One region of the Streptomyces sp. BPTC-684 genome, then DNA from elsewhere that is predicted to be linked to it. Evidence: predicted binding sites of a transcription regulator. Region 1 holds the regulator's gene; each other region holds the start of a gene.
What was found. Region 1 encodes HrcA, which represses chaperone genes, less so after heat shock. Its sites were predicted from a motif close to TTNGCACTCNGNNNNNCNGAGTGCNAA; they were not measured.

Region 1 (5,987 bases):
CGCCCGGCCCGGACTCGCGGAAACGGTCGACGACGAAGACCGGGGCGGTCATGACGCACTCCTCATGTGTTTCGGTTTCTCGATGCGGCGGCCAACGCGGCGAGCGCCGCGTCCAGTTCGGCCGCCAGGACCTCCACCAGCTGCCCGGCAGGCAGCTCCCGCGCCAGCCGGTGCCCCTGGCCCGCCCACAGCGCCATGCCCTGGGCGTCGCCCGCCGCCGCGGCGGCCCGCCGCAGCCCGGCGGTGAGCTGGTGCACCTCCGGATAGGCGGCCGGGGCGTACGGCCCGTGCTCGCGCATGAAACGGTTCACCAGGCCGCGGGCCGGGCGTCCGGAGAACGCCCGCGTCAACTCCGTACGGACGAAGAGGGGGTTGGTCAGCGCCTGCTTGTGCAGCGCGTGCGCGCCGGACTCGGGGCAGGCCAGGAACGCCGTGCCGAGCTGCGCCGCGTCCGCGCCCGCCGCGAGCACCGCCGCGATCTGGGCGCCGCGCATCAGCCCGCCGGCCGCGATGACCGGAAGCCGTACGTTCTCGCGGACCTGGGTGATCAGGGAGAGCAGCCCGATGCCGGAGCCGTCGGCCTGCGGGTCGTCGCGGTGGGTCGACTGGTGCCCGCCGGCCTCTATCCCCTGCACGCACACGGCGTCGGCCCCGGCGCCCTGCGCGGCCAGCGCCTCGTCGGCGGTGGTCACGGTGACGACGGTGTACGTGCCGAGCGCGGCGAACGCGGCGAGCACCTCGCGCTCGGGGCAGCCGAAGGTGAAGGAGACGGCCGCGACCGGGTCCTCGCGCAGGATCGCCAGCTTGGCCTCGTAGCCGTCGTCGCCACCGGAGTCGGCGTCGCCCAGCGGCGTCTCGTACCAGGTGGCCTCGCCCGCCAGCTGGCTGCGGTACACCTCGATGACGGCCGGGTCGGTGTGCGGCGGCTGCGGCATGAACAGGTTGACCCCGAACGGCCGCCCGGTGAGCCCGCGCAGCTGCTTGATCTCCTGGTACATGCCGTCGGCCGTCTTGTAGCCGGCGGCCAGGAACCCGAGTCCGCCGGCGTCGCCGACCGCGGCGGCCAGACCGGGGGCGGAGACGCCACCGGCCATGGGAGCCTGCACGATCGGATACCGGCAGAGATCGGTCAAAGCCATGCCCGCATCGTGCCACGGGCACGCTCCGGCACCGAATCGCCCGCCCTCCCTGGGCTCCGCCCCGGCCCCTCTTGACCTGCGGGCCGGTGAGGGCTGGTCGCGCCCACGCGGCGGAGCCGCAAATCGATACAGCCCCGCGCCCCTGACTACCTAGGGGCGCGGGGAACTGCGCGAGCAACCCAGCACGGTCCGCAGCCGACAGGCCTCAGCGACCGTTGAACGCGTCCTTCAGCCGGGAGAACAGACCCTGCTGACCCGGCTGGAACTGGCCCAGGGGGCGCTCCTCGCCGCGCAGCTTGGCCAGCTGGCGGAGCAGGTCCTCCTGCTGCGGGTCCAGCTTGGTCGGCGTGGTGACCTCGACGTGGACGATCAGATCGCCCCGGCCGCCGCCGCGCAGATGCGTCACACCGCGCCCGTGCAGCGGGATGGACTGGCCCGACTGCGTGCCCGGGCGGATGTCCACCTCCTCCATGCCGTCCAGCGTCTGCAGCGGCACCTTGGTGCCGAGCGACGCCGCCGTCATGGGGATCGTCACCGTGCAGTGCAGATCGTCGCCACGGCGCTGGAAGACGTCGTGGTTGAGCTCGTGGATCTCCACGTACAGGTCACCGGCGGGGCCGCCGCCGGGGCCGACCTCGCCCTCGCCCGCGAGCTGGATCCGGGTGCCGTTGTCGACACCGGCCGGGATCTTGACCGTGAGCGTGCGGCGCGAGCGGATGCGGCCGTCGCCGGCGCACTCCGGGCACGGCGTGGGCACGACGGTCCCGAAGCCCTGGCACTGGGGGCAGGGCCGGGAGGTCATGACCTGACCCAGGAAGGAGCGGGTGACCTGCGACACCTCACCGCGGCCGCGGCACATGTCACACGTCTGCGCCGAGGTGCCGGGGGCAGCGCCCTCGCCGGAGCAGGTCGTACACACCACCGCGGTGTCGACCTGGATCTCCTTGGTCGTGCCGAAGGCCGCCTCGTTGAGGTCGATCTCCAGGCGGATCATGGCGTCCTGGCCCCGGCGGGTGCGCGAGCGCGGGCCGCGCTGCGCCGCGTTGCCGAAGAACGCGTCCATGATGTCCGAGAAGTTCCCGAAGCCGCCCGCGCCGAAGCCGCCCGCGCCACCGCCGCCGGAGGACGACAGGGGGTCGCCGCCGAGGTCGTAGACCTGCTTCTTCTGCGGGTCCGAGAGGACCTCGTAGGCGGCGTTGATCTCCTTGAAGCGCTCCTGCGTCTTCGGGTCCGGATTCACATCCGGGTGGAGTTCGCGCGCCAGGCGCCGGAACGCCTTCTTGATCTCGTCCTGCGATGCGTCGCGGCGTACGCCCAGTACGGCGTAGTAGTCCGTGGCCACTTACGACTCCGCCAGGATCTGTCCGACGTAACGTGCCACTGCGCGTACCGCTCCCATCGTTCCGGGGTAATCCATGCGGGTCGGTCCGACCACGCCGAGTTTTGCGACGGCTTCGCCGCCCGAACCGTAGCCGACCGAGACGACGGACGTGGAGTTCAGCCCTTCATGGGCGTTCTCATGCCCGATTCGTACGGTCATGCCCGATTCCTTGGCCTCGCCGAGCAGCTTGAGGAGCACCACTTGCTCCTCCAGCGCCTCCAGCACCGGCCGGATGGTCAGGGGGAAATCGTGCCCGAAGCGGGTGAGATTGGCGGTGCCGCCGATCATCAGCCGCTCCTCGGTCTCCTCGACCAGGGTTTCGAGCAGGGTGGAGAGCACCGTCGAAACGGTTCCTCGGTCCTCCGGTTCGAAGGACTCCGGCAGGTCCTGCACCAGCTGCGGGACGTCCGCGAAGCGGCGCCCCACCACCCGGCTGTTGAGCCGGGCCCGCAGGTCCGCCAGCGAGGTCTCGCCGAACGGCGCCGGGCAGTCGACCAACCGCTGCTCGACCCGCCCGGTGTCCGTGATGAGCACCAGCATCAGTCGGGCCGGGGCCAGCGACAGCAGCTCCACGTGCCGCACGGTGGACCGCGTCAGCGACGGGTACTGCACGACGGCGACCTGCCGGGTCAGCTGCGCGAGCAGCCGCACGGTCCGCGCCACCACGTCGTCGAGGTCGACGGCCCCGTCCAGGAAGTTCTGGATGGCCCGCCGCTCCGGCGACGACAGCGGCTTGACGCCCGCGAGCCGGTCGACGAACAGCCGGTAGCCCTTGTCGGTCGGGATGCGACCCGCGCTGGTGTGAGGCTGGGCGATGAAGCCCTCCTCTTCCAGCACGGCCATGTCGTTGCGCACGGTCGCCGGGGAGACGCCCAGCGCGTGCCGCTCGGTCAGGGCCTTCGAGCCCACCGGCTCCTCGGTCCCGACGTAGTCCTGGACGATGGCGCGCAGGACCTCAAGTCTGCGTTCACTGAGCACCGCGCACACCTCCAGCTGTCGTCCCTAGGCGCTCTGCCTGGCACTCTGTGCGTTCGAGTGCCAGCAATCCCCCGGTCAGTGTACGGCCGACCGGTACACCCCTAGCAAGGGCGGCCGCCCGTGACGCTCGCGGCGCGGTGGAGCGGCGCGGCCGGGCGCTGTCCCCGACCGCCCGGGATAGCGTCACGTCATGGACGTCAGATGGGAAGAGTTCGGCTGGGAGCGGCTCGGCGACGGCGTGGGCCGCCGCAGGCTTCCGGGGTGGGACGCGACGGTGGGCCTGGTCGTCGGCGACGACGCGGTCCTGCTGTACGACACGGGGTCGACCCTGCGCGAGGGCGCCGAGCTGCGCGCCCAGGCGCAGGCGCTGCTCGGGCGCCGGGTGACGCACATCGCACTCAGCCATCCGCACTTCGACCACGTGCTCGGCACGGCCGCGTTCTCCGGGGTGGAGGTGTACGGGGCGGTGGGCATCGACCGAGTGCTCGACGGCGACGCCCTGCGCACCGACGCCGTCTCGCAGGGGGTGCCGGCCGCGCAGGCCGCCGAGGCCGCGGACCTGCTGGTGCGCCCGCACCACTTCGTGACGGGCGAGTGGACGCTGGAGCTGGGCGGGCGGCAGGTGCTGCTGGCGAACGTGGGCCCGGGCCACTCGGGCCACGACCTGGCGGTCCTGGTCCCGGGCTCCTCGGGGTCGCCGGAGATCGTCTTCTGCGGCGACCTGGTCGAGGAGTCCGGCGAGCCGCAGGCGGGCCCGGACGCGGTCCGCACCCGCTGGCCCGCCGCGCTCGACCGGCTGCTCGACCTGGGCGGCGAGGACGCGGTGTACGTGCCGGGGCACGGGGCGGTGGTGGACGCGGCGTTCGTACGGGCGCAGCGGGGCCAACTCGCGGCGAAATTCGGCGTGTCGTAGCGCCGTACACCCATATGGCCACATGAACCGCCCGTATTCTCATCCGAATGCGCAGCTACAGCCCGGATCTGACCCCGCCCTGGAAGAAGGGGACCCCGGCCCCCGAGGTGCCCGCCGAGCTCGACCTGGTCGTCGAGGAGGTGACGACCGGGTTCTGCGGGGCGGTGCTCCGCTGTGAGGCGGGGACGGTGACGCTGGAGGACCGCTTCGGCAAACAGCGCGTGTTCCCGCTGGCGGCCCGTGGGTTCCTGCTTGAGGGGAAGGTGGTCACGCTGGTACGCCCGCCGGTGCCCGCGCCTTCGCGCCCGGCGCGCACGGCGTCGGGCTCCGTGGCGGTGCCGGGGGCGCGGGCGCGGGTGGCGCGCGCGGGGCGCATCTATGTGGAAGGGCGCCACGACGCGGAGCTGGTGGAGAAGGTCTGGGGCGACGACCTGCGGATCGAGGGGGTCGTCGTCGAATACCTCTCGGGCATCGACGACCTCCCGGCGATCGTCGCGGACTTCGCCCCCGGTCCCGACGCGCGCCTCGGCGTCCTGGTCGACCACCTGGTCCCCGGCTCCAAGGAGTCCCGGATCGCGGCGGCGGTCACGGGCTCGCACGTGCTGGTGGCCGGGCATCCGTACATCGATGTGTGGGAGGCGGTGAAGCCGGGGTCGGTGGGGATCGGGTCGTGGCCGGTGGTGCCGCGGGGGGAGGACTGGAAGACGGGCGTGTGCCGGGCCTTGGGCTGGCCCCCGAACACGGGGGCGGCATGGCAGCGGATCCTGTCCGGGGTCCGCTCCTACCGGGACCTGGAGCCGACCCTGCTGGGCAGAGTGGAGGAGCTGATCGACTTCGTCACAGCCCCCACCCCGCCCCTTCCCTGAACCCTCCGGGGGTGGGTGGGGGTAAGGGTGGCATCCCGGGGGCTACGCCCCCGGACCCCCCGGGCGGGGCCTGCGGCCCCTGCACCCCGCTTCGTTCGTCTGCGGACCGTCCTGGGTTGCTCGCGCAGTTCCCCGCGCCCCTTGAATGCCGCTGCGCGGCATCCCCTGGGCGCCCCGCAGGGGCGCATTCAGGGGCGCGGGGAACTGCGCGACCAGCCCCCACCGGTCCGCAGACGAACCCCGCCCCTCCCGGAGGGCTCCGTGGGGCGGGGACACGACAGGTCAGTCCACCAGGTCCCGTACCACCCCGTCCGCCAGCAACCTCCCCCGCAGCGTCAGCACCGCCCGCCCCTCCCCGTACGGCCCGGGCTCCAGCAGCCCGTCCGACAGGGCGCGGCGGGACGCCGCAAGGCCCGCCGGGTGCAGGAGGGACAGCGCGCAGCCGTCGCGGAGGCGCAGCTCCAGGAGGATGCGCTCGACGCGGCGGTCCGACAAGGACAGGACCTCGCGGCCCGCGCCCGGCGTGCGCCCACCCGCCAGCGCCGCCGCGTACGCCCCCGGATGCTTCACGTTCCACCAGCGGACCCCGCCCACGTGGGAGTGGGCCCCCGGCCCCGCCCCCCACCAGTCCGCGCCCCGCCAGTACAGCTCGTTGTGCAGGCAGCGCCCCGCCTCCGTGGTGGCCCAGTTGGACACCTCGTACCAGTGGA
Region 2 (5,987 bases), 2.2 Mb from region 1:
AGGTCGTTCACCCGCCCCATTGTGGGCCAGGCGGGGGACGGTGCGCGTCCGGTGGCGGTGTCGCCTCCGGTATACCGCCCCGCACTGACAGGATGCGGCGGCATGCAGCTTGTACGACAAAAGGAATATTTGAGGCGCATCGGCATGCCGAAGGCGCCGCTCGTTCTGGTGGCCGGGCTCGTCGTCACCGCGCTCGCCTCCGGGTGCGCCGCCGAGGACGCCCGCACCGGCCGGCCCGGCGGCGGCCCGGCCGCCGGGCCGCAGGCGCCGCAGGCCTACGACAGCGACGCCGCCCGCGCGCTCGCCGGCTACTCCGCCCAGCTCAAGGAGGCGCAGGCCGCGCGGGTCGTCGCGGCCAAGAAGTGGAAGCTGGCCAAGGTGCCGCTGGCCGCGCCCGCGCCGCCCGCCGTCAAGCCGAAGATCGCCAATCGGCCCGGCTTCGAGACGGACGGCGGCGACTCGCTGCCGCCCGTCTTCACGACCGTGCCGACCAAGGACCGGATCGTCTTCCTCACCATCGACGACGGGGCCGAGAAGGATCCGGCGCTGCTGCAGATGATGCGGGAACTGCGCATCCCGTACAGCGCGTTCCTCAGCGACTACCTCGTCCGCACCGACTACCCCTACTTCAAGCGGATGCAGGGGCTGGGCGTCACGCTCAACAACCACACGCTCAACCACCGCTATATGCCCGGGCTCTCGTACGAGGAGCAGCGGCACGAGATCTGCGACCAGCAGGACAAGATCGAGAAGTGGGCGGGGAAGCGGCCCCGTCTCTTCCGGCCGCCGTACGGCAACTACAACGAGGACACGCTGCGCGCGGCCCGGTCGTGCGGGGTCAAGGCGGTGCCGCTGTGGGCGGCGGAGGCGTTCCCCGACCACATGGAGTGGCGCGAGTGGGACCGGGATCTGCATCCCGGGGACATCGTGCTCACGCACTTTCGGGGGCGGGAGGACTGGAAGGGGACGATGCCGGAGATGATTCGGCAGGTGATGAGGGTGATTACGGAGAAAGGGTATGCGGTGGCTCGGTTGGAGGACTACGTCTGAGCCCGGCGCGGCATTTTGCCCCACCCCGCCCCTTCCCTAAACCCTCCGGGGGTGGGTGGGGGGTTGAGGTGGCTCTCCTGGGGGCTACGCCCCCAGACCCTTGGGCGGGGCCTGCGGCCCCTGCACCCCGCTTCGGGGCTCCGCCCCGGACCCCGTGCAGGGGGTGGGTGGGTTGCCGGGGGCTGCGCCCCGGACCCGTTTGTCTGCGGGCTGTTTGTGGCTGGTCGCGCAGTTCCCCGCGCCCCTTAAGTGCCGCTGCGCGGCAATCCCCTGGGCGCCCCGGAGGGGCGCTTCCAGGGGCGCGGGGAACTGCGCGAGCAACCCAGCACGGTCCGCAGGCAAACACCGGGTCGATAAGGGGCGCGGGGAACTGCGCGAGCAACCCCCGCCGGCCCGCAGACGAGCCCCGGGCCAAAAGGGGCGCGGGGAACTGCGCGACCAGCCGCCGATCACCCGCAGACGAAGCGCACCGCACCAGCACGCCCCCGCGAGGATCACCCCGCCCGCCGCCTCCCCGCGCTGTCGCTCACCCGGATCAGCAGCGCCACCATCACCCAGTTCGCCACCAGCGACGAACCCCCCTTCGCCAGGAACGGGAGGGCCTTGCCCGTGAGGGGGATCAGGCCCGTCACGCCGCCGACCACCACGAACACCTGGAGGGCGAGCGCCGCCGCCAAGCCCGTCGCCAGCAGCTTGCCGAACGCGTCGTGGGCCGCCAGGGCCGTCCGCAGGCCCCGCTGGACCAGCAGGCCGTACAGCAGGAGCACCGCCATCACCCCGGCCATGCCCAGCTCCTCCCCGACCGTCGTCAGGATGAAGTCGCTGCGGCCCGCGAAGCCGACCAGTTCGGGGTGGCCCTCGCCCAGGCCCGTGCCGGTCATCCCGCCGCTGCCGAAGCTGAAGAGGCCCTGCGCCAGCTGGTCGGAGACCAGGCCCGGCGGGCGCTTCTCCGGTGGCAGGAAGACGTCGAAGGGGTGCAGCCACGCCACGATCCGGCCCTTGACGTGCGGCTCGGTCGAGCCGACCACGTACGCCCCGACCGCCGCCATCAGCACCCCGCACACGATCCAGCTGGTGCGCTCGGTCGCCACGTACAGCATGACCACGAAGAGGCCGAAGAAGATCAGCGACGTGCCCAGGTCGCGTTCGAAGACCAGCACCAGCAGGCTCAGCACCCAGATCGCCACCAGCGGTGCCATCTGGCGGCCCGGCGGCAGCCGGACGCCCAGGACCTTTCGGCCGGTGAGCGCCAGCGAGTCGCGGTGGACCACCAGATAGCCCGCGAAGAACACCGTGATCATGATCTTCACGAACTCGCCGGGCTGGAGCGAGAACGGGCCCAGGAGGATCCAGCGCTTGGCGCCGTACGTGTCCGCGCCGAAGAACGACGGGGCCATCAGGAGGACCAGCGCCACCGCCATCGAGACGTAGATGTAGCGCTGGAGGCGGCGGTGGTCGCGCAGCAGCGCCACCGTCAGCAGACAGCCCGTCAGTCCGATCACCGTCCACACCAGCTGCCCCGACGCGGTGGGCGCCGACTTGAACGCCTTCGCGTACGCCGGGTCGAGCCGGTACAGCAGCACCAGGCCGAGCCCGGACAGGAGCACCGCGAGCGGCAGGATCAGCGGGTCCGCGTACGCCGCGAACCTGCGTACGGTCAGATGCCCGGCCAGCGAGATCAGCGTCATGCTCACCGCGAACTCGGCGGTGGCGCGCGGAATCCCGCCGGTCAGCGCCGCCGAGACGCAGGCGTGGCCGCCGACCGTGACGACCACGACCAGCGCGAGCAGCAGCGCCTCGGTGCGGCGGCGCGCGGACGCCAGCGCCCGCCCCGGCCCGCCCTCGACGGGGGCGTGGCCGAATTCGCCGTCCGTTCCGGGCTCGGCTCCCGTACCCGTACGCATCGTCCTCATCGGCCCGACCCTAAGGACCCTTTCGCCCGGATGGCGAGGGTTCTCCCGAAGAACTCATGTCGCAAAGTCCACAGGGGTGTGGACGAACCGGACAGGTGAATTCTTCGTCGGGACGGATCGGGAGCGGCCCGCGAGGGCCGCCCCGCACCCGTCGGGATTCGGCCGCCACGGCCCGCGGCTTGGCACTCCGCTTGACCGAGTGCTAATCGCCGTCCTAGTCTCGGCTCTGGCACTCCCCATCGGAGAGTGCCAACACAGCGACGGGCAGGTCCGGCACCCGCGACGACGGATCCACCTGGTCGCCACCTCAGACAGTTAACCCCGTGAGATCTCCGAAGGGGGAGGTCGGATCGTGACGACCGCCAGCTCCAAGGTTGCCATCAAGCCGCTCGAGGACCGCATTGTGGTCCAGCCGCTCGACGCCGAGCAGACCACGGCCTCCGGCCTGGTCATTCCGGACACCGCCAAGGAGAAGCCCCAGGAGGGCGTCGTCCTGGCCGTGGGCCCGGGCCGGGTCGAGGACGGCAAGCGCGTCGAGCTCGACGTCGCCGTCGGCGACGTCGTGCTCTACAGCAAGTACGGCGGCACCGAGGTGAAGTACAACGGCGAGGAGTACCTCGTCCTCTCGGCTCGCGACGTGCTCGCGATCATCGAGAAGTAATTCATCTCGAAGCGAATGCTTCTGAGCTGCGCCCCTGGCCACCCCGCTGACAGCCGGGCGGCGAGGGGCGCAGTTTTCGTATCACCGAGTTTCCGAGAGGGCTGAACCGCTCCCATGGCGAAGATCCTGAAGTTCGACGAGGACGCCCGTCGCGCCCTTGAGCGCGGCGTCAACAAGCTTGCCGACACTGTGAAGGTGACGATCGGCCCCAAGGGCCGCAACGTCGTCATCGACAAGAAGTTCGGCGCCCCCACCATCACCAACGACGGTGTCACGATCGCCCGCGAGGTCGAGCTCGACGACCCGTACGAGAACCTGGGCGCCCAGCTCGTGAAGGAGGTGGCGACCAAGACCAACGACATCGCGGGTGACGGCACCACCACCGCCACCGTGCTGGCCCAGGCGCTGGTCCGCGAGGGCCTGCGCAACGTCGCCGCCGGCGCCTCCCCGGCCGCCCTGAAGAAGGGCATCGACGCGGCCGTCAAGGCCGTCTCGGACGAGCTGCTCGCCACCGCGCGCCCGATCGAGGACAAGTCCGACATCGCCGCCGTGGCCGCGCTCTCCGCGCAGGACACCCAGGTCGGCGAGCTCATCGCCGAGGCGATGGACAAGGTCGGCAAGGACGGTGTCATCACCGTCGAGGAGTCCAACACCTTCGGCCTGGAGCTGGAGTTCACCGAGGGCATGGCCTTCGACAAGGGCTACCTCTCCCCGTACATGGTCTCCGACCAGGAGCGTATGGAGGCCGTCCTCGACGACCCGTACATCCTGATCAACCAGGGCAAGATCTCCTCGATCCAGGACCTGCTGCCGCTCCTGGAGAAGGTCATCCAGGCCGGCTCCTCCAAGCCGCTCCTGATCATCGCCGAGGACGTCGAGGGCGAGGCCCTGTCGACCCTGGTCGTCAACAAGATCCGCGGCACGTTCAACGCCGTGGCCGTCAAGGCCCCGGGCTTCGGCGACCGCCGCAAGGCGATGCTCCAGGACATGGCCACCCTCACCGGTGCCACCGTCATCGCCGAGGAGGTCGGCCTCAAGCTCGACCAGGCCGGTCTGGACGTGCTGGGCTCGGCCCGCCGCGTCACGATCACCAAGGACGACACGACCATCGTCGACGGTGGCGGCAGCCACGAGGAAGTCGTCGGTCGCGTCAACCAGATCAAGGCCGAGATCGAGTCCACGGACTCCGACTGGGACCGCGAGAAGCTCCAGGAGCGCCTCGCGAAGCTCGCCGGCGGCGTGTGCGTGATCAAGGTCGGCGCCGCCACCGAGGTGGAGCTGAAGGAGAAGAAGCACCGTCTGGAGGACGCCATCTCCGCGACCCGCGCCGCGGTCGAGGAGGGCATCGTCTCCGGTGGTGGCTCCGCGCTCGTCCACGCCGTCAAGGTCCTGGAGGGCAACCTCGGCCTGGCCGGCGACGAGGCCACGGGTGTCGCGGTCGTCCGCCGCGCCGCCGTCGAGCCGCTGCGCTGGATCGCCGAGAACGCCGGCCTGGAGGGCTACGTCATCACCTCGAAGGTGGCGGAGCTGGAGAAGGGCAACGGCTTCAACGCCGCCACCGGTGAGTACGGCGACCTGGTCAAGGCCGGCGTCATCGACCCGGTCAAGGTGACGCGCTCCGCCCTGGAGAACGCCGCCTCCATCGCCTCCCTGCTGCTCACGACCGAGACCCTGGTCGTCGAGAAGCCGGCCGAGGAAGAGGGCGACGCCGGTCACGGCCACGGTCACGGCCACAGCCACTGACCTGCGGTGACACGCTGACGTCCGACGACGTGTGAAGGCCCCCGCTCCCGGGTGTTTCCGGGAGCGGGGGCCTTCCCTGTTGTCCGTACGCGTCTCAGGCGGCTGTACGTACGTGCCTCAGACGGCGCCGAGCTGCTTCATCAGGCCCAGCGCGTCGTAGTGCCACCAGCCTTCCTTGATCTTGCCGTCCTTGCAGCGGAAGACCGTGGTGCCGGTCATGGTGCACACCTTGCCGGTGGGCGCGATGCCCATGAAGTCGCCCTTGTGGGTGCCGGTCCAGGTCCACAGCGTCACCACGTCGTCGCCCTCGCAGATCTGCCGGTCGAGGGAGAAGGTGAACTCGAACGCGTTCCGCCACGAGCTCACGTCCTGGCGGATGACGTCGGCTCCGACGACGGTCTCCTCGTCCTTGATGATGTCGTGGTCGGTGTAGTCGGCCGCGAACACCTCGTCGACGGCGTCGAGGTTGCCCCCGATGGCGATCTCGTGGAAGAACCGGCGGACGGTTGCGGCGTTCAACTGCTCGTCGCGGACCACGTCGAGGTCGGTGAAGGTGGGCATGCCGTCGCAGAGAGCCACCATCTCCTCGAAGATACGGTTCGTCTCCGGGAGGTTGGAGT
Region 3 (5,987 bases), 980 kb from region 1:
GGGCAGGATCTCGCTCAGAAGCTGCTGCGGATCGGGCTCATCGCGCACGCCCACACCGATCCGCACCTCGCCGTCACCAACGCCGTACAGCTGCGGTCCGGCGACGCCGCCGTCGCCATCACCCACTCCGGCTCGACCGGCGACGTCATCGAGCCGCTGCGCGTCGCCTTCGACCGGGGCGCCACCACCATCGCCATCACCGGCCGTCCCGACGGCCCCGTCTCCCAGTACGCCGACCACATACTGACCACCTCGACCGCCCGCGAGAGCGAGCTGCGCCCGGCCGCGATGTCGTCCCGGACGAGCCAACTCCTCGTCGTGGACTGCCTGTTCATCGGCATCGCCCAGCGCACGTACGAGACGGCCGCCCCCGCGCTCGCCGCCTCCTACGAGGCGCTCGCCCACCGCCACAGCCCGCGCACCCGCTGACCCCGGGTGCCTCGCACACGTACGGAAAGAGCAGCGCTCCCATGACTTCCACGTACGGGGAACTCCGCGCCCAGCTGGCCGCACTGACCACCGAGGCGTTCCGGCCCGAGCTCGCCGAGATCGACCGGCTGCCGACCGCCGAGATCGCCCGCCTCATGAACGCCGAGGACGCCACCGTCCCGGCCGCCGTCGCCGCGCAGCTGCCGCGGATCGCCGCCGCCGTCGACGCCACCGCCGAGCGGATGGCCCGAGGCGGGCGGCTCGTCTACGCGGGCGCGGGCACCGCCGGGCGGCTCGGCGTCCTGGACGCCAGCGAGTGCCCGCCGACCTTCAACACCGACCCCTCGCAAGTCGTCGGGCTGATCGCGGGCGGGCCGGACGCCATCGCCACGTCTGTTGAAGGGGCCGAGGACTCGAAAGAGCTGGCCGCCGGTGATCTGGACCGGCTCGGGCTCGGCTCCCTCGACACCGTCGTCGGCGTCTCCGCCTCCGGCCGCACCCCGTACGCCGTCGGCGCCGTCGAACACGCCCGTGCGCGCGGGGCGTTGACCATCGGGCTCGCCTGCAACGCCGGGTCCGCCCTGGCCGCCGCCGCCGAGCACGGCATCGAGGTCGTGGTCGGCCCGGAGCTGCTGACCGGCTCCACCCGGCTCAAGTCCGGCACCGCCCAGAAGCTCGTCCTCAACATGATCTCGACGATCACGATGATCCGGCTCGGCAAGACGTACGGGAACCTCATGGTCGACGTACGGGCCTCCAACGAGAAGCTGCGGGCCCGCTCGCGGCGGATCGTCTCATTGGCGACGGGCGCGGGCGACGAGGACATCGAGTCGGCCCTCGCGGCCGCCGGCGGCGAGGTGAAGACGGCGATCCTGATGCTCCTCGCGGACGTGGACGCGGCGACGGCGACGCGCCGCCTGGAGCGGGCGGACGGCCATCTGCGCACGGCGCTGACGTAGCCGCCCGTCCGCGAGCCGGGGCGGCAACTCCCATACGCCGCCCCAGCCTTACGATCTCGTCATGACCGCGTCCGACCGCGAACCCGAACCCGTCTTCATCAGGGTCGGCTGGGGAGGGCGCTGGGGCTACAACCCCGCCAGCCCCGTCGGCCTCACCCTCATCTTCCTCACCCTGGCCTTCGTCGCCGTCGCCTTCTTCGTCGTGAACGACCAGACCAACTGGAGCACGGGCGAACTGCGCGACGCCGCCCACCAGGCGGCGCACGACCTGGACGGGACGACCCAGCCCAACTTCGATCCGTCCGCTGCGTACTCGGGCATCGGCTACGCGCGGACCATCGAGGACGCCATGAAGAACACCGGCGCGGCCCAGTGGTTCACCGACCCGCTCGTGCTGCGCGGCCACGGCAAGGACCCGTCGGCGTACGACATCACCGGCTCCGGCACGGACGCGGCGTTCTGCATGCACCTCACCGTCAGCCCCTTCGGCGGCGGCAAGGCGGTGATCGGGGCCCGGGTCACGGACGGCACCTGCTGACCGGCGCCGAAAGCCTGCGGACACGCCGGAGGGCGGCACCCCTGCGAACAGGAGTGCCGCCCTCGGCGTACAGCGTTATGGAGCCGCTGATCCCGGAGGGGATCAGAAGTCCATGTCACCGCCCGGCATGCCGCCCGGAGCGGCCGCGGCGGCCTTCTCCGGCTTGTCGGCGATGACGGCCTCGGTGGTGAGGAACAGCGCGGCGATCGACGCGGCGTTCTGCAGCGCGGAACGCGTCACCTTCGCCGGGTCGATGATGCCCTCGGCGATCATGTCGACGTACTCGCCGGTCGCGGCGTTCAGACCGTGGCCGACGGCCAGGTTGCGCACCTTCTCGACGACGACGCCGCCCTCAAGACCACCGTTGACGGCGATCTGCTTCAGCGGGGCCTCCAGGGCGAGCTTCACGGCGTTGGCGCCGGTCGCCTCGTCACCCGACAGGTCCAGCTTCTCGAAGACCGAGGAGGCCTGGAGCAGGGCCACGCCACCACCGGCGACGATGCCCTCCTCGACGGCCGCCTTCGCGTTGCGAACGGCGTCCTCGATGCGGTGCTTGCGCTCCTTGAGCTCCACCTCGGTGGCGGCGCCGGCCTTGATGACGGCCACGCCGCCGGCCAGCTTCGCCAGGCGCTCCTGGAGCTTCTCGCGGTCGTAGTCCGAGTCCGAGTTCTCGATCTCGGCGCGGATCTGGTTGACGCGACCGGCGACCTGCTCGCTGTCACCCGCACCGTCGACGATCGTGGTCTCGTCCTTGGTGATGACGACCTTGCGGGCGTGGCCCAGCAGGTCGAGACCCGCGTTCTCCAGCTTGAGGCCGACCTCCTCGGAGATGACCGTGCCGCCGGTGAGGATGGCGATGTCGTTCAGCATCGCCTTGCGGCGGTCGCCGAAGCCCGGGGCCTTGACGGCGACGGACTTGAAGGTGCCGCGGATCTTGTTCACGACCAGGGTCGACAGGGCCTCGCCCTCGACGTCCTCGGCGATGATCAGGAGCGGCTTGCCCGACTGCATGACCTTCTCGAGGAGCGGCAGCAGGTCCTTGACCGAGCCGATCTTCGAGTTGACGATCAGGATGTACGGGTCGTCGAGCGCGGCTTCCATGCGCTCCATGTCGGTCGCGAAGTACGCCGAGATGTAGCCCTTGTCGAAGCGCATGCCCTCGGTGAGCTCGAGCTCCAGACCGAAGGTCTGGGACTCCTCGACCGTGATGACGCCTTCCTTGCCGACCTTGTCCATCGCCTCGGCGATGAGCTCGCCGATCTGGGTGTCGGCGGCGGAGATGGAGGCCGTCGAAGCGATCTGCTCCTTGGTCTCGACATCCTTCGCCTGCTCCAGGAGCGCACCGGAGACGGCCTCGACGGCCTTCTCGATACCGCGCTTCAGAGCCATCGGGTTGGCGCCGGCGGCCACGTTGCGCAGACCCTCGCGGACGAGCGCCTGGGCGAGGACGGTCGCGGTGGTCGTACCGTCACCGGCGACGTCGTCCGTCTTCTTGGCGACTTCCTTGACCAGCTCGGCGCCGATCTTCTCGTACGGGTCCTCGAGCTCGATCTCCTTGGCGATGGAAACACCATCGTTGGTGATCGTGGGGGCGCCCCACTTCTTCTCGAGGACGACGTTGCGGCCCTTGGGGCCAAGGGTGACCTTGACGGCGTCGGCGAGCTGGTTCATCCCGCGCTCGAGACCGCGCCGTGCCTCCTCGTCGAACGCGATGATCTTGGCCATGTGAAGTGGTCCTCCCGGACAGGGGTGGATTGCTCCGGATCGAGGAAGCGCCCGCGACGGACGGCCTGCGCGCCTTGTGGTTCCTTGCCCCACGCGGCTTGCGGACCTCACCGACCCGATCCTGGTTCTGTCACTCTCACTCGGAGAGTGCTAACGCCAATGATTAGCACTCGGCCCAGGAGAGTGCAAGACCGTCCCACCGACCCGGCCGGGTCCCGGCCACCTCCGGGGCGGGGAGTCCGGGCCCCGGACACACACGTGGGGCCCGCATCCATTTACAGAGGATGCGGGCCCCACGGGCCTGTATGCGTCGGTGGCCGATCGCGCCGAGATCAGACGGCGAGCTTGACCATGTCCGCCTGCGGACCCTTCTGGCCCTGCGAGATCTCGAACTCGACTCGCTGACCTTCTTCAAGGGTGCGGTAGCCGTCCATCTGGATCGCGCTGTAGTGGACGAAAACATCCGCACCACCGTCGACCGCGATGAAGCCGTACCCCTTCTCCGCGTTGAACCACTTGACGGTGCCCTGAGCCATGCCTAACTCCCCTATTACTGGCCCTTGCACGGGACCGCACTTCGCGGACCCGGGTCAGACCTCCACCCTCCGACAGGAGAGGGTGTGCGCCGGAACGCGTCGACCGCGGCTGAATGTATCTGCCCAACTGCCCTCTGCAACAGGTCAATCGGACGAGAATTCCGGGCAGGGGTGAAGAGCGGAATGCCGCGAAATTCAGCATTCCGGGGCAAGTCGGGCCGGGCAAAGCGCACTTAAGGAGCAATATGCTCGAACACTTTGACTGCTTCTCGACGCCGGTTCGTCGCGTTCTCATATGCACGTGGCACGCACAACGACGGGGACTTCCCCACTGTACCGCGCTCAACCACACTGAATTGCCCCCTCCGCTTAGCTTGCGGAGGGGGCAATTCAGGTAACTGTGCGTGTGGCGCGCCGATGTTCGGCCTATGTTCAGCAGCCGCCCGCACTGTGCTCGATGGTCAGCCTCCGGCGACGGCGGGAATGATCGAGACCCCGGCGCCGTCCGGCGTCGCCGTCTCCAGGCCCTGCTCGAAGCGGACGTCGTCGTCGTTGACGTACACGTTGACGAAGCGGCGCAGCTTGCCCTGGTCGTCCAGGACCCGGGCGGCGATCCCGGTGTGGTTCTTCTCCAGGTCGGCGATGACCTCGGCGAGGGTGGCACCCTCGGCCGCGACCTCGGCCTTGCCGCCGGTGTACGTACGGAGAATGGTGGGGATGCGGACGTTGACGCTCATGGTGTGCTGCCTTTCCGTGGCCGGTGGGTCAGTGGGCGAGGCCCGCGTCGCGGAACGCGTCCAGGCTCGGGCGGATCGTCGCGGTCGGGCCGGTCGTCGGGGCCACGGCGTCCAGGGTCTTGAGGCCGTCCCCCGTGTTGAGGACGACAGTAGTGAGCGCCGGGTCGAGCAGCCCGCTTTCGATGAGCTTGCGTGTGACACCGACCGTCACGCCGCCCGCCGTCTCGGCGAAGATGCCCTCGGTCCGGGCGAGCAGCTTGATCGCGTCCACGACCTGCTCGTCGTTGACGTCCTCCACCGCGCCGCCGGTGCGCCGGGCGATGTCCAGGACGTACGGGCCGTCCGCCGGGTTGCCGATGGCCAGCGACTTGGCGATGGTGTCCGGCTTCTGCGGCCGGACGACGTCGTGGCCCGCCTTGAAGGCGGTGGACACCGGAGAGCAGCCCTCCGCCTGAGCACCGAAGATCTTGTACGGCTTGTCCTCGACGAGCCCCAGCTTGATCAGCTCCTGGAGACCCTTGTCGATCTTCGTGAGCTGCGAGCCCGAGGCGATCGGGATGACGATCTGGTCGGGCAGCCGCCAGCCGAGCTGCTCGCAGATCTCGTACGCGAGCGTCTTGGAGCCCTCGCCGTAGTACGGGCGCAGGTTCACGTTCACGAAGCCCCAGCCCTCGCCGAGCGGGTCCCCGATGAGCTCCGAGCAGAAGCGGTTGACGTCGTCGTAGTTGCCCTCGATGCCGACCAGCTCGCCGCCGTACACCGCGGCCATGACGACCTTGCCCTGCTCCAGGTCGTGCGGGATGAACACGCAGGAGCGCAGTCCGGCCCGGGCGGCGGCCGCGCCGACCGCGCCCGCGAGGTTGCCGGTGGAGGAGCAGGAGAGCGTGGTGAAGCCGAAGGCGCGGGCGGCCTCGACGGCGATCGCGACGACGCGGTCCTTGAAGGAGTGCGTCGGGTTGCCGGAGTCGTCCTTGACGTAGAGGCCGCCGGTGACGCCCAGCTCGCGGGCGAGGTTGTCGGCCTTGACGAGCTTGGTGAATCCCGGATTCAGGTTAGGCTTTTC

Region 2: a site for HrcA is predicted at 3,143-3,169, ahead of groES (co-chaperone GroES). Genes of this name have one in related genera too.
Region 3: a site for HrcA is predicted at 3,815-3,841, ahead of groL (chaperonin GroEL). Genes of this name have one in related genera too.

The regions. Positions count from the first base shown of each region.
Region 1 is NZ_CP124863.1:4,330,286-4,336,272, reverse strand. It holds gene QIY60_RS19045 (16S rRNA (uracil(1498)-N(3))-methyltransferase) at 1-52, opposite strand, end outside; gene QIY60_RS19040 (nitronate monooxygenase) at 63-1,139, opposite strand; gene dnaJ (molecular chaperone DnaJ) at 1,345-2,481, opposite strand; gene hrcA (heat-inducible transcriptional repressor HrcA) at 2,482-3,498, opposite strand; gene QIY60_RS19025 (MBL fold metallo-hydrolase) at 3,689-4,411, shown strand; gene QIY60_RS19020 (DUF3097 domain-containing protein) at 4,459-5,277, shown strand; gene hemW (radical SAM family heme chaperone HemW) at 5,560-5,987, opposite strand, start outside.
Region 2 is NZ_CP124863.1:2,156,037-2,162,023, reverse strand. It holds gene QIY60_RS09565 (class I SAM-dependent methyltransferase) at 1-11, opposite strand, end outside; gene QIY60_RS09560 (polysaccharide deacetylase family protein) at 145-1,050, shown strand; gene QIY60_RS09555 (FtsW/RodA/SpoVE family cell cycle protein) at 1,545-2,963, opposite strand; gene groES (co-chaperone GroES) at 3,316-3,624, shown strand; gene groL (chaperonin GroEL) at 3,739-5,367, shown strand; gene QIY60_RS09540 (ester cyclase) at 5,485-5,987, opposite strand, start outside.
Region 3 is NZ_CP124863.1:3,354,378-3,360,364, reverse strand. It holds gene QIY60_RS15045 (MurR/RpiR family transcriptional regulator) at 1-429, shown strand, start outside; gene murQ (N-acetylmuramic acid 6-phosphate etherase) at 471-1,388, shown strand; gene QIY60_RS15035 (hypothetical protein) at 1,450-1,926, shown strand; gene groL (chaperonin GroEL) at 2,029-3,651, opposite strand; gene QIY60_RS15025 (cold-shock protein) at 3,984-4,187, opposite strand; gene QIY60_RS15020 (MoaD/ThiS family protein) at 4,649-4,924, opposite strand; gene thrC (threonine synthase) at 4,953-5,987, opposite strand, start outside.